3 regions of the Xylanimonas allomyrinae genome follow, and region 3 is predicted to be linked to each of the others. Evidence: predicted binding sites of a transcription regulator. Region 3 holds the regulator's gene; each other region holds the start of a gene.
The links. The regulator Rex, encoded in region 3, represses fermentation and respiration genes when NADH is low (regulators of the CRP and FNR family bind a similar motif). The targets are predictions, from matches to a motif close to CTTGTGAANNNNTTCACAAG.

Region 1 (6,654 bases), 1.6 Mb from region 3:
CGCGGCCCCGCCGTGGCCTCCCTCGACGTTCTCGTAGTAGGTGACGTCGGCGCCGACGACGTCGAGCAGCGCCGCCGCCTTGCGTGCGTGGCCGGGGTGGACGCGGTCGTCGCGCGTGGAGGTCAGCAGGAGCACGGGCGGGTACCGGCGACCGGCCGCGATGTGGTGGTAGGGGGAGTACTCCCGCAGGTGCTCCCACTGGGCGGGGTCGTCGGGGTCGCCGTACTCGGCCGTCCAGGAGGCGCCGGCGAGCAGGTGCGAGTACCGCTTCATGTCGAGCAGCGGCACCTGGATGACGAGCGCCCCGAACAGCTCGCGGTAGCGCGTGAGCATGTTGCCGATCAGCAGCCCGCCGTTCGACCCGCCCTGGGCGCCGAGGAGGGCGGGCGTGGTCACACGGCGCTGCACGAGGTCGCGCGCGACGGCGGCGAAGTCCTCGTACGCCCGGTGCCGGTGGCGCCCGAGCGCGGCCTGGTGCCAGGCGGGCCCGTACTCGCCGCCGCCACGGATGTTCGCGACGGCGTACACGCCGCCCTTCTCCAGCCAGGCCCGCCCGAGCCCGCCCGAGTACGCCGGCGTCAACGAGACCTCGAACCCGCCGTACCCGTACAGGAGCGTCGGGGCGGGCTGCGCAGGCTCGCGCCACCGGCGGTGCAGGACGCCCTCGCGCCCGACGACGAAGTACGGCACGCGCGTGCCGTCGTCGGACGTGGCGAAGTGCTGCTCGGCGACGAGCCCGGCCGCGTCGAAGAACGCGGGGGCGGACTTGAGCGGGTCGAGGGCCGCGCCCTCCGTGCCGACGGTCGCGAGCGAGAGCGTCGACGGCGTGAGGTAGCCGGTGGTGACGACCCACACGTCGTCGCTGTCCACGGGGTCGACGGCGCGCACGCCGACGGTCGCGACGGGGTCGGTCTCGGGGAACGGCGTGCGGGTCCATGGGCCGGCCGGGCCCTGGCCGCCGGCCGACGGGGGCGGCGTGAGCACGTGGAGCCGGTTCTTGACGTCGTCGAGGACGTTGAGCACCAGGTGGTGGCGGGTCCAGGTGGCGCCGGCGAGCGACGTCGTCGGCGTCGGTTCGAACAGCACGGTCAGGTCGCGCGAGCCGGCGAGGAACGCCTCGGCGGGCGCCGCCAGCAGCGACCCGGCGCGGTGGACGGTGCCGCCCGTCGCCCAGTCGTCGCGCAGGTCGACCAGCAGCCACTCGCGGTGGAAGCCGACCTCGGCCGACTCGGGCACGTCGATGCGGGTCAGCGCCTGCTCGGGCGTCCCGGCGCCCGTGACGAGGAACGTCTGCGAGCGGTAGAACGCGATCGACCGTTGGACCAGGTCGCGCTCGAAGCCGGGCGTGCGCGAGCGGCGCCCGGAGATGTACAGGTCGTCGTCGCGTCCCTCGTAGACGAGGGTGGCGTCCTCGATCGGCGTGCCGCGGCGCCACAGGCGGACGGTGCGGGGGTAGCCGGAGGTCGTCGTCGTGCCGGGGCCCAGGTCGGTGAACACGTACACGGTGTCCTCGTCGGCCCAGGCGAGCCCGCCCTTGGCGCCGCCGGACGACGGGTCGTGCGGCGCGGTGGCGCGCTCGAAGCCCTCGGGCGCGGGCACGAACCGCTTGTCGACGAGGTCGAACTCGCGTGTGACGTCGGCGTCCGAGCCGGCGACCGAGAGGTCGACGAGGGCGCGCCGCCACGGCGCGCCCTCGTCGAGGCGGTCGGGGTCGGGCCGCAGCACCGACGCGCCGTGCCAGACCCAGCTCACGCCCTCGGTCCGCGCGAGCGCGTCGAGGTCGAGCACCGTCTCCCACTCGGGAGCGTCGGTGCGGTAGGACGCGAGGGAGGTTCGCCGCCACAGGCCTCGCTCGTGCGCGCCATCGCGCCAGAAGTTGTAGAGCCGGTCACCGATCCTGGTGACGTCGGGGATGCGCTGGTCGGAGTCGAGCACCTCGAGGACGGCGTCTCGGGTCGCCTCGTATGACGGCTGCGACGCGAGCGATCGCCGGGCGTGTGCGTTGCGCTCGCGGACCCAGGCGAGCGCCGCGGGGCCTTCGACGTCCTCCAGCCATGCGAACGGGTCCGCTGCGTCGGGGTCGAGCGGGGTGGCGGGGAACGGGTCGTGGTCTGCGGCGATGCCCATGCTTCGGCACCCTAGCGGCCACCTGTGCGCGGCGGCCTGCGAGGGGCTCTCGCGCGGGCGGGCCGAGCGCCCCGAGCACGGGTAGTGTGACGCACGTCACGTCTGGCCCATTTGTGGTCTGACCACAGTTGTGAAAGTCTTCACATGCAACAGGGACGAGCGGGACCCACGAGGTCCCTCAGGAGGAGAGAACCCGTGAGCACGACCACGACCAAGAAGGCGAAGCCGGTCGACGAGACCGCCGCTGTGACGGACCCCGCGGTGGAGGTGGACGCCCTCGTCCAGCGCGGCCTGCGGGCCCTGGCGGCCTACGCGTCCTTCACGCAGGAGCAGATCGACCACATCGTCAAGAAGGCGTCGGTCGCCGCCCTGCACGAGCACGGCAACCTGGCGAAGCTGGCCTTCGACGAGACCGGCCGCGGCATCTTCGAGGACAAGGCCACCAAGAACATCTTCGCGTGCGAGCACGTCACGCACTCGATGGCCGGCCTCAAGACCGTGGGCGTCATCGCCCGCGACGAGCTGCGCGGCGTCGTCGAGATCGCCGAGCCCGTCGGTGTCGTCGCCGGTGTCACGCCCGTGACCAACCCGACCTCGACCGCGATCTTCAAGAGCCTCATCGCTCTCAAGACCCGCAACCCGATCATCTTCGGGTTCCACCCCAACGCCCAGCAGTCGTCGCTCGCCGCCGCGAAGATCGTGCGCGACGCCGCGATCGCCGCCGGCGCCCCCGAGGACTGCATCCAGTGGATCGAGCACCCCTCGATCCAGGCGACCTCAGAGCTCATGAACCACCCGGGCGTCTCGCTCGTGCTCGCCACCGGCGGCAACGCGATGGTCCGCGCCGCCTACTCGACCGGCAAGCCGGCCCTCGGCGTCGGCGCGGGCAACGTCCCCGCCTACATCGCCCGTGACGCCAAGCTGGGCCGCGCGGTCAACGACATCGTCCTGTCCAAGGGCTTTGACAACGGCGTGGTGTGCGCCTCCGAGCAGGCCGCCATCATCGACACCGAGATCTACGACGCGGCGCTCGCGGAGTTCCGCAAGATGCACGCCTACGTCGTCAACGCCGAGGAGAAGGCGAAGCTCGAGGAGTTCTTCTTCGGCGTCACCGCCAACTCGGAGAACTGCGCGGGCGCCAAGCTCAACGCCGCCGTCGTCGGCAAGTCCGCCGTCTGGCTGGCCGAGCAGGCCGGCTTCAGCGTGCCCGAGGACACCTCGATCCTCCTGGCGGAGATCTCGGGCGTCGGCCCGCAGGAGCCGCTGAGCCGCGAGAAGCTCTCGCCGCTGCTGGCGGTGCTGCGTGCGCGCAACACCGAGGAGGGCATCCGCCTGTCCGAGCAGATGGTGGAGTTCGACGGCCTGGGTCACTCGGCCGCGATCCACACGCAGGACAAGGAGCTCTCGGAGAAGTTCGGCCACCGCGTCAAGGCCGTCCGCATCCTGTGGAACCAGCCGTCGGCACTCGGCGGCATCGGCGACATCTACAACGCTCTGATCCCGTCGCTCACGCTCGGCTGCGGTTCGTACGGCCACAACTCGGTCTCGAACAACGTGTCGGCCGTCAACCTGATCAACGTCAAGCGCGTCGCAAGGCGGAACAACAACATGCAGTGGTTCAAGGTCCCGCCGAAGACGTACTTCGAGCCGAACGCCATCCAGTACCTGGTGGACATGCGCGGCGTCGAGCGGGTCACGATCGTGACCGACCGCGTGATGAGCACCATCGGCATCGTCGACAAGGTCCTCGACGTCCTGCGCCGGCGCACCAACGAGGTCGCCGTGCAGATCATCGACACGGTCGAGCCCGAGCCGAGCGTCGAGACCGTCGCCCGCGGCGCCGAGCTCATGAAGGACCACCGTCCTGACACGATCATCGCCATCGGCGGTGGCTCGCCCATGGACGCCGCGAAGGTCATGTGGCTCAAGTACGAGAACCCCGAGCTGGAGTTCTCCGACCTGCGCGAGAAGTTCTTCGACGTGCGCAAGCGCGCGTTCCAGTACCCGACCCTGGGCAAGGTCGCGCAGCTCGTCTGCGTGCCGACGTCGTCGGGCACGGGCGCCGAGGTCACGCCGTTCGCCGTCATCACCGACCACGCGACGGGCTTCAAGTACCCGCTCGCCGACTACGCGCTGACCCCGTCGGTCGCGATCGTCGACCCGGTGCTGACCGCCTCGATGCCGGCCAAGCTCGTCGTCGACTCGGGCATGGACGCCCTGACCCACGCCACCGAGGCGTTCGTCAGCGTCTACGCCAACGACTTCACCGACGGCCTGGCGCTGCACGCGATCAAGCTCGTCTTCGAGAACATCGAGAAGTCCTTCCAGGGCGGCGCCGGCCTCGACGAGGCCCGCGAGAAGATGCACAACGCCGCGACGATCGCCGGCATGGCGTTCGGCAACGCGTTCCTCGGGATCGTGCACGCCATGTCCCACACGGTGGGCGCCCAGTTCCACCTGGTCCACGGCCGCACCAACGCGATGTTCCTGCCCTACGCGATCCGCTACAACGGCCTCGTCCCGGGCAAGGTCACCGGCTGGCCGAAGGCGGAGAAGTACATCGCCCCCGAGCGGTTCCAGGCGATCGCCAAGCACCTGGGCCTGCCGGCCTCGACGCCCGAGGAGGGCGTGGAGTCCTACGCCCGCGCGGTGCGCGAGCTGGCCGACCGCATCGGCGTGGAGAAGTCGTTCGCCGAGCAGGGCGTGTCCGAGAAGGACTTCATCGGCGGCCTCGACGGCCTGGCGATGCGTGCCTACGAGGACCAGTGCGCCCCGGCCAACCCGCGCCTGCCGATGCTCCAGGACATGAAGGACATCATGGTCGCGGCCTACTACGGCCTGACCCGCGAGGACGTCGCCGCCAAGCGCCGCGACGGTGTCTCCTACCTGGACATGAACCCGGGCAAGGCCTGAGTCGGTCCTGACGCCGGGGCCGCGGCACCGCCGCGGCCCCGGCGGAAGCTCCCGCCGTCAGCCCCTCCTCCGGGCGCAGACGGCGGACGGCACCCGGTTCGTGGCCCGGGTGCGCACCCCGTACGGGGTGCACCCCGCCCCCGGGTTCGTGGCCCCGGGGGCGGGAAACCGTACGAGCGGGATCGTGGCCCCGCTCGTACCGCGCCGGTTCGTCCGGCGCCGGCGTCCGGATCGTGGCCCGGACGCCCTGACGGGGCCTGGTGGCGCATCGCGCCGCCGGGCCCCGTCCTGCATCGTCGGTGTCGGAGCCTTCGGCGAAGATGGACCCGTGAGCGAGACGACGACGAACCGGGCTGCGGCCGAGCTCGACGAACAGGCGGCGCAACGCCGCTGGGCCGAGCTGCGCAGCCTGGTCGAGGCCGACCAGCGCGCCTACTACGAGCAGGACTCCCCGCTGGTGTCCGACGCCGAGTACGACGCCCGGATGCGCGAGCTGGCGGCGCTCGAGGCCGCGCACCCCGCCCTGCAGACTCCCGAGTCGCCGACCCAGCGCGTGGGCGGCGTGGCGGCGACGGGCTTCGCGACGGTCGAGCACGTCGAGCGCATGCTCTCGCTCGACAACGTGTTCTCGGTCGAGGAGCTGCGCGACTGGGACGCCCGCGTGGCACGCGACCTCGGCGCGCCCGACGTCGGCTACCTGTCCGAGGTCAAGATCGACGGCCTCGCGATCGCGCTGCTGTACGAGCACGGCCGCCTGACCCGGGCGGCGACCCGTGGCGACGGCCGCACGGGCGAGGACGTCACGGTCAACGCGCTGCGCATCGGCGACATCCCGCAGCGCCTCGCGGGCGAGGGGCACCCCGCGCTCGTCGAGGTTCGCGGGGAGATCTTCATCCCGACGGCGTCCTTCGCCCGGCTCAACGAGCTCCAGGAGCAGATGCGCGGGCGCGCCGTCGCGCAGGCGCGTGAGCGGTCGCAGCGGGCGGCCACCTCCCGCGCGTTCGACGAGGACGCCGCCCGCGTCGCCGCCACGCGCCGGTTCCCGACGTTCGCGAACGCCCGCAACGCCGCCGCGGGTGGCCTGCGTCAGCAGCTCGACAAGAAGGACGGCCTCGAGGCCGAGGCGGGCCTGGCCCGGGTCGAGGCGTTGCGGCTGTACGTCCACGGCATCGGAGCCCTCCAGTGGGAGGCCGGCGAGCACGTCACGCTCGACCGGCAGTCCGACGCCTACGCGCACTTCGCGCAGTGGGGTCTTCCGGTCTCGCCGCACAACCGCGTCGTCCCGGGGGTCGATGCGGTCGTCGAGATGATCGAGCACTTCGGCACGCACCGGCACGACATCGAGCATGAGCTCGACGGCATCGTGGTCAAGGTCGACGCGCTCGCCGACCAGGTGCGCCTGGGCGCGACCAGCCGCGCCCCGCGCTGGGCCATCGCCTACAAGTACCCGCCCGAGGAGGTCAACACCCGCCTGCTCGCGATCCAGGTCGGCGTCGGCCGCACGGGCAGGGCCACGCCCTACGCCGTCATGGAGCCGGTCAAGGTCGCGGGATCCACGGTGCGTCAGGCGACGCTGCACAACCAGGACGTCGTACGGGCCAAGGGCGTGCGCAT
Region 2 (6,654 bases), 1.7 Mb from region 3:
CGCCGCCGGCCCTGTAACGACGCCCGAATGCCGGCGAGTCCGGTCGCGAGGTCCTTGAGGCCAGGCGTCGCGGGAGCGGGAGCGCCCAGCGGTTGATCCGCTCGCCGAGCAGCACGAGCACCGCGGGCAGTGCCGTCATCGTCAGGGCTATGGCAGCGAGCGTGACGACGATGCCGCCCAGCGCGATGCTGGTGAAGGCCATGGCGTTCGGTACAAACAAGGAGGCGAGGGCGAGAACCACTGCGACGCCGCTGAAGACGACAGAGTGCCCTGCCGTGGCCATCGCCGTTCGCACCGCCTCTTCGCGGACCGCCCCCTGCGCCAGTTCCTCACGGAATCTCGTGATGACGAACAGCGAATAGTCGACCGCGACCGCGAGGCCGATCATCGAAACGATGTTCGAATACAGGTTCGATATCTCGGTGACCTGAGTCAGGAGGAACCCGGTGCCACTTGCGACAGCGAGCGCCGACCCTGCCATCAGCAACGGGAGCAGCGTTGCGACCACCGACCGGAAGACGAGGAGAAGGACGACAAGGAGCAGCGGGAAGACGATCAGCTCTGCCCTGGTCGCGTCCTCCTTCGAGAGCGAGTTGAGCTGGTAGTCGAGAGCGGCCTGTCCGGTGACATGCACCGACGCGCCCTCACCGGCGCGCTGGTCCAGGTCTGCCTGGAGGACGGGCGCCAGGTTCTGGGCGGCGGTGTTGCTCCCGCCGAACCCTGCGACGATCAGGGCAGCCGTTCCGTCCTCGGAAACCCATGAAGGGTTGTCGCGCGGAGTCGCCGTCGTCTCGGCTCCGGCGCTGTGCAGTGCATCGGCCAGCTCTGCTATCAGCTCCGGCTTCACGCCGGCGTCTGCGCTGACAACGACAGCGAACTGGTTGGGCTGATCGCCGAAGTGGTCTTCTATGCTCGCTTGCGCGACAAGTGCTTCGGCCCGCGGGTTCGTGAACCCGCCGCCGGAAAGCGCGCCGTCAAGGTGAATCGCGAGAGGTGCTGCGGCGGCCACAAGGACCAGCCAGAGCCCGATGATCACGCGAGGCACCCGGAGTGCTAGCAACACCAGCTTGTTCATCTTTGAAACTGCTCCTTCACATCGTGCGACTATCCATGACACATCATCTATCGGGCCGAGCTGATCGGTTCCGGGACTCTCCGGCGCGGTGGGCAGCGAGGATTGCCAGCCTCGTTGTCTTTTCGTCGAGTTCTGTGGCCCGTCTCCTGAGAGACGCTCGACAGGTCCTCGGTTCCTTCTCGGACATGTCAAGTCCTCCTTGGTGCGGGTGAGGGGCGTCGAGCGGGGGGCGAGGGTGTTGCCACCGTCTCACGCGGCGACTAGATGCGCAACATGTCAATCACAGTGCCCGCAACTAGTGAGACAACATGTACCGACCGGAGGCCTCCGGATGACACACGCGAGCGGCGTGACCCTTGAGGGTGACCAGCACGATGGCGACCTGGCGGATGCGGTCGACGCGATCGCTGCCATCCGCCGCGGCGAGATGGTTGTCGTCGTCGATGACGCAGACCGAGAGAACGAGGGCGACCTGATCGTCGCCGCGGAGCACGCCACGCCGGGCGTGGTCAACTTCATGATCGCGAACGGCAAAGGTCTCGTCTGCCTCGCGTTGACCGGAGGACGCGCCGAAGAGCTCCGGGGCTGGCACGACCGGGCGCCGCGGCCGCTGTCGTGATCGTCGTTCGGTCGTGGGGCACCGATCCCGTCCTCTGGGGGCCCGGACCGTCCCGACCTGCGGCGACATTCCCTGACGCGGAACCCGTCACCCCGGCGTCCGGGCATCGGTGCGAGCGTCGCGGGGATCACGGGCCGCTCACCGCGCACCGGGCGCGAGCAGCAGGCCCGCCGCGATCGCCGTCATGACTGCCGCGACCGCGGCGTCGAGCACCCGCCACGAGGCGGGCCGCGCGAACAGCGGGCGCAGCAGGCGCGCGCCGTAGCCGAGACCCGAGAACCAGGCCAGGCTCGCGGTCATCGCGCCGGCCGCGAACCACCAGCGGGCGTCCCCGTGCCCCGAGGCGACCGAGCCCATGAGCACGACGGTGTCGAGGTAGACGTGCGGGTTGAGCCACGTGAGCGCCGCCGTCGTGGCGAGCACGGGGGCGAGCCCGGTGCGTGGCCCGCCGTCGTCGGCGCGCAGTGCGGCGCCCGATCGCAGCGCCCGCCGAGCCGCGATCGCGGCGTACGCGAGCAGGAACACCGCGCCGCCCCAGCGTGTCGCCGTCCCGAGCCACGGCAGCGCGGCCAGCGCCGCGCTCGCCCCGCCGACGCCCGCCGCGATGAGCACCACGTCGGACGCCGCGCACACGGTCACGACGGCGCCCACGTGCTCGCGGCGCAGCCCCTGGCGCAGCACGTGGAGGTTCTGCGCGCCGATCGCGACGATGAGGGACAGGCCGAACCCGAGGCCCGAGACTCCGGCGAGCGCGGCGGTGGAGGTGAGCACGGTGGAGGTGAGCACGGTGGAGGTGAGCACGACGCGACGCTAGGACGTCACCCGAATGCAGTCCAGCGAATGTTTCTACCGGGGCAACAGTTCTCCTTATGATCGAGGAATGGAGCTCGCCCAGTTGGAGGCCCTCGTCGCGGTCGTCGACGAGGGCTCCTTCGACGCCGCCGCGCGCGCCCTGCACGTCACGCCGTCCGCGGTCAGCCAGCGCATCAAGGCCCTGGAGACGTCAGCGGGCACGGTGCTGCTGCGGCGCTCCCGGCCCGTGGGGGTGACGACGGCGGGCGCCGACGTCGTGCGCTCCGCGCGGCAGGTGCTCGCCGTCGTGCGCGAGACGGGACTGCCCCGGCCGCGCACCGCCACGGGCGGGCTGCCGCTCGTGCCGCTCGCGATCAACGGCGACAGCCTCAACACGTGGGCGCTGCGGGCGCTGGCCGACGTCGCGCACCTGGCGGTGTTCGACGTCCACCGCGAGGACCAGGACCACTCGGCCGAGCTGCTGCGCCAGGGCGAGGTCATGGCCGCCGTGACCACGCAGGCCACCCCGGTGCAGGGGTGCGTCGCGGTGCGGCTGGGCGTGATGCGCTACCGGCCGTTCGCGACCCCCGCGTTCGCCGCGCGCTGGTTCCCCGACGGCGTCACGCCCGCCGCGCTGGCCGGTGCGCCCGTCCTGATGTTCGACCGCAAGGACGACTTGCAGGATCGCTACCTGCGCGAGCGCGCGGGCGGCCCGGTCGATCCGCCGCGGCACTATGTGCCGTCGTCGGCCGACTACGCACGGTCGGTGCGGCTCGGGCTGGGGTGGGGGCTGCTGCCCGCCGAGCACGCCGACGACGCCGAGGCCGCGGGCGAGCTCGTGGACCTCGGCCCGGGCACGCACGTGGACGTCGAGCTGCACTGGCAGCAGTGGTCGCTGCGGACGCCCGTGCTCGACGCGGTGGCCGCGGCGATCCGCGCGGCGGCGCGTGCCGCGCTGCTGGGGTGAGGGGGCGGGTCCGCCGAGTTCGAGCACCTGCGGCGAGTTCGAGCGCCCGGGGGCTCGAACGCCGCGACGAGTGCTCGAACTCGGCGGCAGCGGCTACGCCCCGTACGCCTCCGCGTCGAGCACCAGGCCGTGGGCGTCCGCGTGGGACTCGCTCGCGAGCCCGCCCGTGTCGGCCGGGACGCCGTCGAGACTCGGCATCATCTGGGCGAGGAGCGGCCGCCAGGCCTCGGCCTTGGCCGGGAAGCAGCGGCCGAGCAGCTCGACCATGGCCGAGACGGCCGTCGAGGCCCCCGGGGACGCACCGAGCAGGCCGGCGATCGAGCCGTCGGCGGCGGCGACCACCTCGGTGCCGAACTCGAGCACGCCCTTGCCGTTCTTGTCGCGCTTGATGACCTGGACGCGCTGACCCGCCGTGATGCGCTCCCAGTCCTTGGGGTGCGCCTGGGGGAAGAAGGCCTGCAGGGTGCGGAACTTGGTCTCGGGGCGGGAGACGAGCTCGCCGACGAGGTACTGGGTGAGGTCGATGTTGCGCAGGCCGGCGCCCAGCATCGACGTGAGGTTGTGCAGCCGCAGCGACGTCACCAGGCCCAGGTACTTGCCCCGCTTGAGGTACTTGGGGCTGAACCCGGCGTACGGGCCGAACAGCAGGTACTGGCGGCCGTCGACGACGCGCGTGTCCAGGTGCGGCACCGACATGGGGGGAGCGCCGACGTCGGCCATGCCGTACACCTTGGCGTGGTGGCGGGCCACGAGCTCGGGGTCGGAGGTGCGCAGGAACTCGCCCGAGATCGGGAAGCCGCCGAAGCCGCGGATCTCCGGGATGCCGGACGACTGGAGCAGCGGCAGCGCGCCGCCGCCCGCGCCGACGAAGACGAAGCGGGCGCTGACGGTGCGGGTCCGGTTCGCGGCGTTCCAGCTGCGGTCCTTGACCTTGAGCCGCCAGCGTCCGTCGCGCGTGCGGCGCAGGCTCGTGACCTCGTGCTGAAGGTGCACCTCGGCGCCGCGGGCGACCAGGGAGTCGACGAGCTGGTGGGTCAGGGCGCCGAAGTCGACGTCGGTGCCGGCCGCGTTGCGGGTCGCGGCGACCGGCTCGGACTCGTCGCGGCCCTCGACCAGGAGCGGGGCCCACCGCGCGATCTGGTCGCGGTCGGTCGAGAACTCCATGTCCTTGAACAGCGGGTGTGCGGAGAGCGCCTCGAAGCGGCGCCGCAGGAAGTCGACGTTCTCGGCGCCGCGCACGAACGTCATGTGCGGGGTGTGCTGGAGGAAGTCGGTGCCCGTCAGCGCGCCCTCGGTGAGCAGGTGGTGCCAGTACTCGCGCGACACCTCGAACTGCTCGTTGATCGTGACGGCCTTGGAGACGTCGATCGAGCCGTCCTTGCGCTCGGGCGTGTAGTTGAGCTCGCACAGTGCGGCGTGCCCGGTCCCGGCGTTGTTCCACGGGTTGCTCGACTCGAGGGCGACGTCGTCGAGTCGCTCGTACAGGCGGATGGTCCACGTCGGCTCGAGCTGTTGCAGCAGCGTGCCAAGGGTCGCGCTCATGATGCCGCCGCCGATCAGGACGACGTCGACCTGGTCCGTGGGGCGGGGGGTAACGGCAGCCATGGCGTGCGAGTTTAGGACCTCGTGAAAACCGTCACGAAACTGAATGATCGTCTATGACCCAGATCACAACACGTGGTCAGGATCGCCGTGAGATGCGTCACGCATGCTGACTGGGTGTCATGTCCCGGTTTGTGCCGGTCGTCACGTCAGCCCGCCGCCGCCGGAATCCGTTCGCCCTGAGCCGGTGGCACGGGCGAGGATCGGTGCGTGCCCACCTCCGCGCGCTCCGGCGCAGTCGCGTTCTGGTTCGCCCTGCCCCGCGACGGGCGGTGGCTGCTGACGACGGTCGTCGTCCAGTTCTTCGGGCGCGGTCTCACGCTGCCGTTCACGATCATCTACCTGCACGAGGTGCGCGGGTTCACCCTCGGCCTCTCGGGCACGCTCATGGGGCTGATTGCCGTCGTCGGACTGGCCGTGACCGGGCCCGCCGGAGCGCTCGTGGACCGCTACGGCGCGCGCCGCGTCGTGCTCGCGGGGCTCGCCGCGGGCATCGGGGGCTGGTGCTGCTCGCGTGCGCGACCGTGCCCGTCGTGGCCGCCGCCGGGCTGTGCCTGTTCGGCGTCCAGCTGGGCGTCGCATGGCCGGCGTCCAACGCGCTCGTGGCCACCGTGGTGCGCGGCGAGCTGCGGCAGCGCTACTTCGGCGTCAACTTCGCCCTGCTCAACCTCGGCATCGGCGTGGGCGGCGTCGTCGGCGGCTTCCTGGTCGACGTCGAGCGGCCCGGCACCTTCGTGGCCGCGTTCCTCATCAACGCTGCGACGTTCCTCGCCCCGGTCGCGGTGCTGCTCGGGCCGCTGCGGCACCTGCACGGCCGCGCCGAACGCCCCGCCGACGCGGCCGAGGGAACCGTCGGGTACCTCGCGATCCTGCGCCGCCCCGAGGTGCTGTGGCTGACCGCGCTCGCCGTGCTCGCCTCGTTCGTGGGCTACGGGCAGATGGAGGGCGGGTTCCCGGCGTTCGCACGGCAGGCCGCGCAGGTGTCCACGCGCGTGGTCGGCTTCGCGTTCGTCGTCAACACCGCCGTCATCGTCCTGCTGCAGTTCTGGGTCATGAACCGCGCTCGCGGACGACGGCGCACGCGGGTGCTGGTGGCGATGGCGGCCATCTGGGCGCTGTCGTGGCTGATCCTCGGGGCGACGGGGCTGGTGCCGGGCGGCGCCGCGGCCGCTGCGGGCGTGCTGGTGTTCCACGGCGTGTTCGGGCTGGGGGAGACGCTGATGCAGTCCGCGCTGCCCGCGATCACCAACGACATGGCCCCCGACCATCTGCGCGGGCGGTACAACGCCGTCAACTCGGGCGCCTTCCAGGCGGGCACCATCGCCGGGCCCGTCGTGGCGGGCTTCCTGCTCGAGCACCACCTCGCCGGCGGGTTCATCGCCGTCGTCGTCGCGGGCTGCGGGGCGCTCGCGGGCACGGCGCTCCTGCTCGAGCGGCGCGTGACGCCGCGCGTCAACGGGATCGTCTCGCACGAACCGCCTGGACTGGTGAGGTAAGCCTCACCTAACCTTCGGCCATGAGCTATCGCGGACGTCCCGCCGTCGACCCCCACGTCCTGCTCGCCGAGGTCGTCGCCACCACACGCCTCAGCTCGCACCT
Region 3 (6,654 bases):
CGACGTCGACGGTGCTGAAACCCGCGGAGCGGGGCATCGCGCCCGCGAACAGCGCGGCCAGCACCTTCTGGCCCACGGGCAGCGGGCCGAACGTCGCGGGGTTGTTCCACTCGAGAGCGGCCAGCAGCACCCAGCCGGCCAGCAGCAGCCAGGCGCTCGTGACGATCGTGAGCTTGGTGTGCACCGACCAGCGCGCCCACGCGCGCTGGCGCCGTCGGCGCGTGCTGAGGATGTTGAGGATCACGGGAAAGCCGAGCGCGCCGACGAAGACCCCGAGCACGATCGGCAGGCCGAGCCACCAGTCGCCGACGTGCGGCGCGAGCCCCTCGGGCGTGGGCACGAACCCGGCGTTGTTGAACGCCGAGATCCCGTAGAACAGCGCATGCCAGGACGCCTCGCCGAGCGGCTCGCCGAGCGTGAGGAACCGCGGCAGCAGCAGCGCCGCGACGGCAAGCTCGAGCGACGTCGAGGTCACGATGACCACGCGGACCAGCGAGCCGACCTCGCCCAGCCGGTCGGTGCGCGTCTCGGACGCCGTGAGCAGACGCTGCGTGAGGCCGATGCGGCGTGAGACGGCCAGGCCCAGGATCGAGGCGAGCGTCATGACGCCGAACCCGCCCACCTTGATGGCGACGAGGATGACCGCCAGGCCCCACGGCGACCAGTACGTGCCCGTGTCGACGACGGTCAGGCCCGTGACGCACACCGCCGAGATCGCCGTGAACAGCGCGTCGACGAACGGCACAGACCGGCCCGAGACCGTCGCCCACGGAGCGAGGAGCAGCACCGTGAACAGCGCACACACGCCGAGGAACACCGCGACGGCGAGCCGCGCCGGCGACTGCCGCGCGGTGCGGTCCACCAGCTCGCGGAACCCGAGCAGGCCGCCACGCAGGGGCGCCATGCCAGACCTCCCTGTTCACCGATCTCCGGACGCCGGGCCAACTCTGCCATGCGGTCCGATACCGTGGCGGGCATGTCCTTGGCACGACTTGTCTGGAGCGCCGAGCTCCTGCGCTATGACTTCGGCCGCGGGCACCCCATGTCGCCCGCCCGGCTCGACCTCACGATGCGCCTGGTCGAGGAGCTCGGTCTGCTCGACACGCCGGGGCTCGAGGTCGTCGGAGTCGGGCCCGCACCCGACGCGCTGCTGGAGACGGTTCACGACCCGGCGTACGTCGCGGCGGTGCGCCGCGCGTCCGAGGGCGTCCCGGACCCGGCGCGCGGCCTGGGCACCGAGGACGACCCGGTGTTCCCGGGCATGCACGAGGCCGCTGCGCGTCTCGTCGCCGGCTCGGTCGACGTCGCGCAGGCCGTGTGGGAGGGGCGTGTCCAGCACGGCCTCAACATCGCGGGCGGCATGCATCACGCCCGTCGCGACGCCGCCTCGGGCTTCTGCATCTACAACGACGCCGGGGCCGCGATCCAGCGCCTGCTCGACGACGGCGCGCGCCGGGTCGCCTACATCGACCTCGACGCGCACCACGGCGACGGCGTCGAGGGCCTGTTCTGGGACGAGCCGCAGGTGCTCACGGTCTCGGTCCACCAGGACGGCCACACGCTGTTCCCCGGCACGGGCAACCCGGCCGACGTCGGCGGTGCGCGTGCGCAGGGCACGGCGGTCAACGTCGCGCTGCCGCCGCGCACCGGGTCGGCGGCCTGGCTGCGCGCGGTCGACGCCGTCGTGCCGGCGGTGGTGCGCGAGTTCCGGCCGGACGTGATCGTCTCGCAGCACGGTGCCGACGCCCACGCGCGCGACCCGCTGAGCGACCTGCGCGTCAGCGTCGACGCGCAGCGGCACGGTGCGCGCATCGTCCACGGGCTGGCGCACGAGCTGTGCGACGGGCGGTGGGTCGCGCTGGGCGGCGGCGGGTACGCCGTCGTCGACGTCGTCCCGCTGGTGTGGTCGTCGCTCGTGGCCGAGGCGCTGCACCGGCCGCTCGACCTGGCATTGCCGCTGCCGTCGTCGTGGCGCGCCGAGGTCGCTGAGGCGTCGGGGCTCGACGCGGCGCGGGTCCTCGGCGTCGAGGAGGTCGAGTGGCGTCCGTGGGCTACCGGCTACGACCCGGGCGACGACGTCGACCGTGCCGTCCTCGCGACACGCAAGCACGTGTTCCCCCTGTGGGGGCTCGACCCGTACCACGACTGACGCCGCCCCGAGCGGGGCGGTGACCGCGCTTTCTGTCCCCTGGCAGCGATCAGGTAGGCTGTAGGACGGACTTTTCTCGTGTTGGCCGCTCGTCTGTGGACCAACCGTTGTTCCACCGACCGACCGCACCAGGAGGACCACATGGGCTCCGTCATCAAGAAGCGCCGCAAGCGCATGGCGAAGAAGAAGCACCGCAAGCTGCTCCGCAAGACGCGTCACCAGCGTCGCAACAAGAAGTGACGTACCGAGGCCCGGCCCCCAGGGGACCGGGCCTCGTTGCTTGTCGGGCCGAGGTCGGCATGCGACCGCTCCCGTCGGCGCCCAGCCCTGCGTTCAGTCCAGGTCGAGCCGCTTGCGCACCTGCCGCCGCACGGCCCGCACCACGAGCCCTGCGGCCCACGCCGCCCCGGCCCAGGACGCCGTCTTGACGCTGCGTCCGGCGACCCGCTGGCGGCGACCGCGGAACTCGCGGATGGGCCAGCCCACCTCGCGCGCGTGGCGGCGCAGCCGGCCGTCGGGGTTGATGGGGCAGGGGTGGCCGACGGCGGTCATCATCGGCAGGTCGTTGAGCGAGTCGCCGTACGCGTAGGAGGCCTCGAGGTCGATGTCCTCGCGCTCGGCCAGCTCGCGGACGGCGTCGGCCTTGACCTCGCCGTGCATGAGGTCGCCCAGCAGGCGGCCGGTGTAGAAGCCGTCCTTGTGCTCGGCGATGGTGCCCAGGCAGCCGGTGGCCCCCAGGCGGCGTGCGATGAGGCGGCCGATCTCGACGGGGGTCGCGGTCACGAGCCACACCTGGTCGCCCGCGGCGATGTGCTCGTCGAGCAGCTTCTTGGTGCCGGGGAAGATGCGCAGCTCGAGCACGGTGTCGTAGACCTCCTCGCCCACCGCTGTGACTTCGGCCACGGAGCGGCCTGCGATGAGCGACAGCGCGCGTTCGCGCACCTGGTCGATCTGCTGCCGGGACTCGCCGAACAGCACGTACCGCGCCTGGATGACGGCGAAGCGCAGCAGGTCCATCGTGCCGAAGAACTTGCGCTGGTACAGGGCGCGCGACAGGTGGTAGGCGCTCGCCCCGCGAATCACGGTGTTGTCGACGTCGAAGAATGCCGCGGCCTGACGGCGTTCGCGCGGACCCTGGTCGCGTGGGTCCATTTCGCGCTGACGCCGCTCGTCGCGCGGCGAGGAGGCACGAACGTCCGACATGCCGACCACCCTATCCGCGCGCGTAGTCTGTGGTCGTGGACAGGCCGCAGGCAGACCCTCCGGGCAGACCGGCGCGTGTGGTCCTCTTCAGCCGGGCGGGATGCCACCTGTGCGACGACGCACGGGAGGTCGTCTCCAGCGTCTGCGGGGACGCCGGCGAGAGGTGGGTCGAGGTGGATATCGATTCGGGGCCCGACTCGGCTATTCTCCGGGACCGGTACGGCGATTACGTGCCCGTCGTCGAGGTCGACGGCGTGCAGCAGGGCTTCTGGCAGGTCGACGGCGCGAGGCTGGCCCGTCGACTCGCCTCGGGCGGCCATTGACGGCGCGAACGAGAGGGATGCGGTGATCGAGTCCGGCGACCTGGCGGTTCCGGCGGCGACGGTGGCCCGCCTGCCCCACTATCTGCGTGCGCTGCACGCCCTGGAGGCGGACGGCGTGCGCACGACGTCGTCGACCGAGCTCGCCGACGCCTCGGGCGTCGGGTCGGCGCAGCTGCGCAAGGACCTGTCGTTCCTCGGCTCGTTCGGCACGCGCGGGGTGGGCTACGACGTCGCCTCGCTGTCCGTGGTCATCTCGAGCGCGCTCGGGCTGGGGTCCACGCACCGGCTCGCCATCATCGGGCTGGGCAACCTGGGTCATGCCCTCGCGAACTACTCGGGCTACACCGCGCGTGGCTTCGAGGTGGTGGCACTGCTCGACGTCGCGGCGGCCGTGGTGGGTACCCGCCCGTCGGGGAGCCTGGCCGTGGAGCACCTCGACGACCTGGAGAAGATCCTCGAACGCGAGTCCGTGACGATGGTGGTGCTCGCGACTCCCGCGCACGCGGCGCAGGCCGTGGCCGAGCGCGTCACCGCGTCGGGCGTGCGCGAGATCCTGTCGTTCTCGCCGGTCGCGCTCCAGGTGCCCGACGACGTGGTGGTGCGCAGCGTCGACGTCGCCGGGGAGCTGCAGATCCTGGCGTTCCACGCGGCGGCGCGCGCGGCGTCGCGCTCGGCGAAGGGCTGACGGGTCGCCGACCGGCGCGGACCACGCCGGGGCGAGGCACGACCAGCGAGGCACGACGGTCACGACACGACAGCCACGACACGACAGCGGCCGAGCACCGGGAGGTCTGTCCCGGTACCCGGCCGCAGCGAGGTCTCAGGCCTGCTTGATGGCCGAGATGTCGAGTGCGATCTTGACCTTGTCGCCCACCAGGAAGCCGCCCGTCTCGAGGGCCGTGTTCCACGTCAGCCCGAAGTCGGCGCGCGAGATCTCGACCTCGGACTCGAAACCCACGCGGGAGTTGCCGTACGGGTCGGTCGCGGTGCCGGTGAACTCGGTCGCGAGCTCGACGGGCCGCGTCACGCCGTTGATGGTCAGGTCGCCCGCGACGACGAAGTCGCTGCCGTCGGCCTTGACGGCGGTCGACGTGAAGGTCCAGGTCGGGCGCTCGTCGGCGTGCCAGAAGTCGGCGCTGCGCAGGTGTCCGTCGCGGTTGGCGTCGCCGGTGTTGACCGACGCCGCGTCGAGGACGGCGGTGACGGACGACGAGTCGAGGCTCTCGCCGACGGTGACCGCGCCGGAGGTGATGGCGATCGTGCCGCGCACCTTGGCGATGCCGGCGTGCCGCACGGAGAACGAGGCGGTCGAGTGCGTGGCGTCGATGGCGTAGGTTCCGGCGGTGAGTCCGGCGGGCAGCGGAGTGGGCATGTGCTGAGCTCCTGTGATGATCGGGGTCTGGGCGAGAGTCAAGTATTTAATAGTTGAACGCTCAACTATCGCGCTGGGCGTCAGTGACAACGAGGGGCTCGCGTACCGTATTCCCATGACCGAGTGGCTCTCCGACGAGCAGCAGCGCGCCTGGCGCTCGTACCTCGAGGGCACCGCCCGGTTCGTCGACGCGCTCGACCGGGCGCACGACGCAGGCATCCCGCTGTCGATGGGCGAGTACCACCTGATGGTCCAGCTCTCCGAGCAGCCCGACAGGACGCTGCGGATGTCGGCCCTGGCCGACGGGCTCGCGCTGTCACGCAGCCGCCTGACCCACACGGTCGACCGCATGGAGCGGCGCGGCCTGGTCGCCCGCCACGCCGTGCCGGGCGACCGGCGTGGCGTCAACTGCGTCATGACCGACGCCGGGTGGGACCTGCTCGTCGAGGCCGCGCCGCTGCACGTCGCCGCGGTGCGGCGCCTCATGATCGACGTGATCGATCCCGACGAGCTCCTGGTGCTCGGGCGCGCGATGGCCAAGGTGGCACAGGAGGCGAAGAGCGCCACCGCGTGACGGTGATCTCACCACGCCCAAGGCCCGGAGAACGCCGAGCGGGGCGTGGGACACTGGCGCCATGGTGACCACGACTGTCCACCTTCTGCGCCACGGCGAAGTCCACAACCCCGACCGTGTGCTATACGGACGGCTGCCGGGCTACCACCTGTCAGAACGTGGCCACGAGATGGCCCGCGTCGTCGCCGCGGCGCTCACCGGGTCCGGGCACGACGTCGTCGGCGTCATCGCCTCGCCCCTCCAGCGCGCGCAGGAGACGGCAGCGCCCGTCTCCGCCGCGTACGGACTGGTCACGGCGAGCGACGACCGCCTCATCGAGGCCGGGAACCAGTTCGAGGGCACGACCGTCGGGTCGCGCCCCACGCAGCTCGCCAACCCCCGCTGGTGGCCGCTGCTGCGCAACCCGCTGCGCCCCTCCTGGGGCGAGCCCTACCGTGAGCAGGCCGACCGCGTGCAAGCGGCCGTCGAGGACGCGCGCGCCGCGCACGCAGGCCACGAGGTCGTTCTGGTCAGCCACCAGCTCCCCATCTGGGTCACCCGCCTGGCCTACGAGGGCCGGCGCCTGTGGCACGACCCGCGCCGCCGCGAGTGCACGCTCGCGTCGCTGACCAGCCTCCACTTCGCGGGGGACGAGCTCGTGGGCATCGAGTACACGGAGCCGGCCCGGCACCTGTCGGCGACGCTGAGCAAGGGAGCGTGGTCGGCCAAGTGAGGGGCCACGTGAGGCACGCGCGAGCACTCGCCGCGACGCTCGCCGCCGGCGCACTGGCCGCCGGGCTCGCCGGCTGTGCGCAGGACTCGGGCGCGGGTGACGTCGTCGGGCAGGGCTTCGTCTCGGGCGACGGGTCCGTCACGCAGTGGGACCCCGCCGACCGCGACGACCCGGTGACGATCGAGGGCACGCAGTTCGACGGCACGGACGTGAGCACCGCCGAGTGGACGGGCGACGTCGTCGTCGTCAACACCTGGTACGCCGAGTGCGCTCCGTGCCGCGCCGAGGCGCCCGGCCTGGTCGCGCTCGCGGCCGAGCGCG

Region 1: the regulator Rex is predicted to act here: its motif matches at 2,255-2,274, upstream of adhE (bifunctional acetaldehyde-CoA/alcohol dehydrogenase).
Region 2: the regulator Rex is predicted to act here: its motif matches at 5,077-5,096, upstream of mqo (malate dehydrogenase (quinone)).

The regions. Positions count from the first base shown of each region.
Region 1 covers NZ_CP035495.1:1,720,424-1,727,077, reverse strand. The annotation lists gene ET495_RS07875 (prolyl oligopeptidase family serine peptidase) at 1-2,127, opposite strand, end outside; gene adhE (bifunctional acetaldehyde-CoA/alcohol dehydrogenase) at 2,323-5,040, shown strand; gene ligA (NAD-dependent DNA ligase LigA) at 5,369-6,654, shown strand, end outside.
Region 2 covers NZ_CP035495.1:1,611,452-1,618,105, reverse strand. The annotation lists gene ET495_RS07400 (MMPL family transporter) at 1-1,075, opposite strand, end outside; gene ET495_RS07395 (3,4-dihydroxy-2-butanone-4-phosphate synthase) at 1,407-1,694, shown strand; gene ET495_RS07390 (LysE/ArgO family amino acid transporter) at 1,833-2,495, opposite strand; gene ET495_RS07385 (LysR family transcriptional regulator ArgP) at 2,575-3,453, shown strand; gene mqo (malate dehydrogenase (quinone)) at 3,547-5,058, opposite strand; gene ET495_RS07375 (MFS transporter) at 5,559-6,551, shown strand; gene ET495_RS07370 (siderophore-interacting protein) at 6,572-6,654, shown strand, end outside.
Region 3 covers NZ_CP035495.1:3,356,242-3,362,895, forward strand. The annotation lists gene ET495_RS15090 (TrkH family potassium uptake protein) at 1-904, opposite strand, end outside; gene ET495_RS15095 (acetoin utilization protein AcuC) at 977-2,149, shown strand; gene ET495_RS15100 (30S ribosomal protein bS22) at 2,291-2,389, shown strand; gene ET495_RS15105 (HAD family hydrolase) at 2,483-3,301, opposite strand; gene ET495_RS15110 (glutaredoxin family protein) at 3,430-3,675, shown strand; gene ET495_RS15115 (redox-sensing transcriptional repressor Rex) at 3,698-4,360, shown strand; gene ET495_RS15120 (YceI family protein) at 4,496-5,047, opposite strand; gene ET495_RS15125 (MarR family winged helix-turn-helix transcriptional regulator) at 5,064-5,621, shown strand; gene ET495_RS15130 (histidine phosphatase family protein) at 5,683-6,333, shown strand; gene ET495_RS15135 (TlpA family protein disulfide reductase) at 6,342-6,654, shown strand, end outside.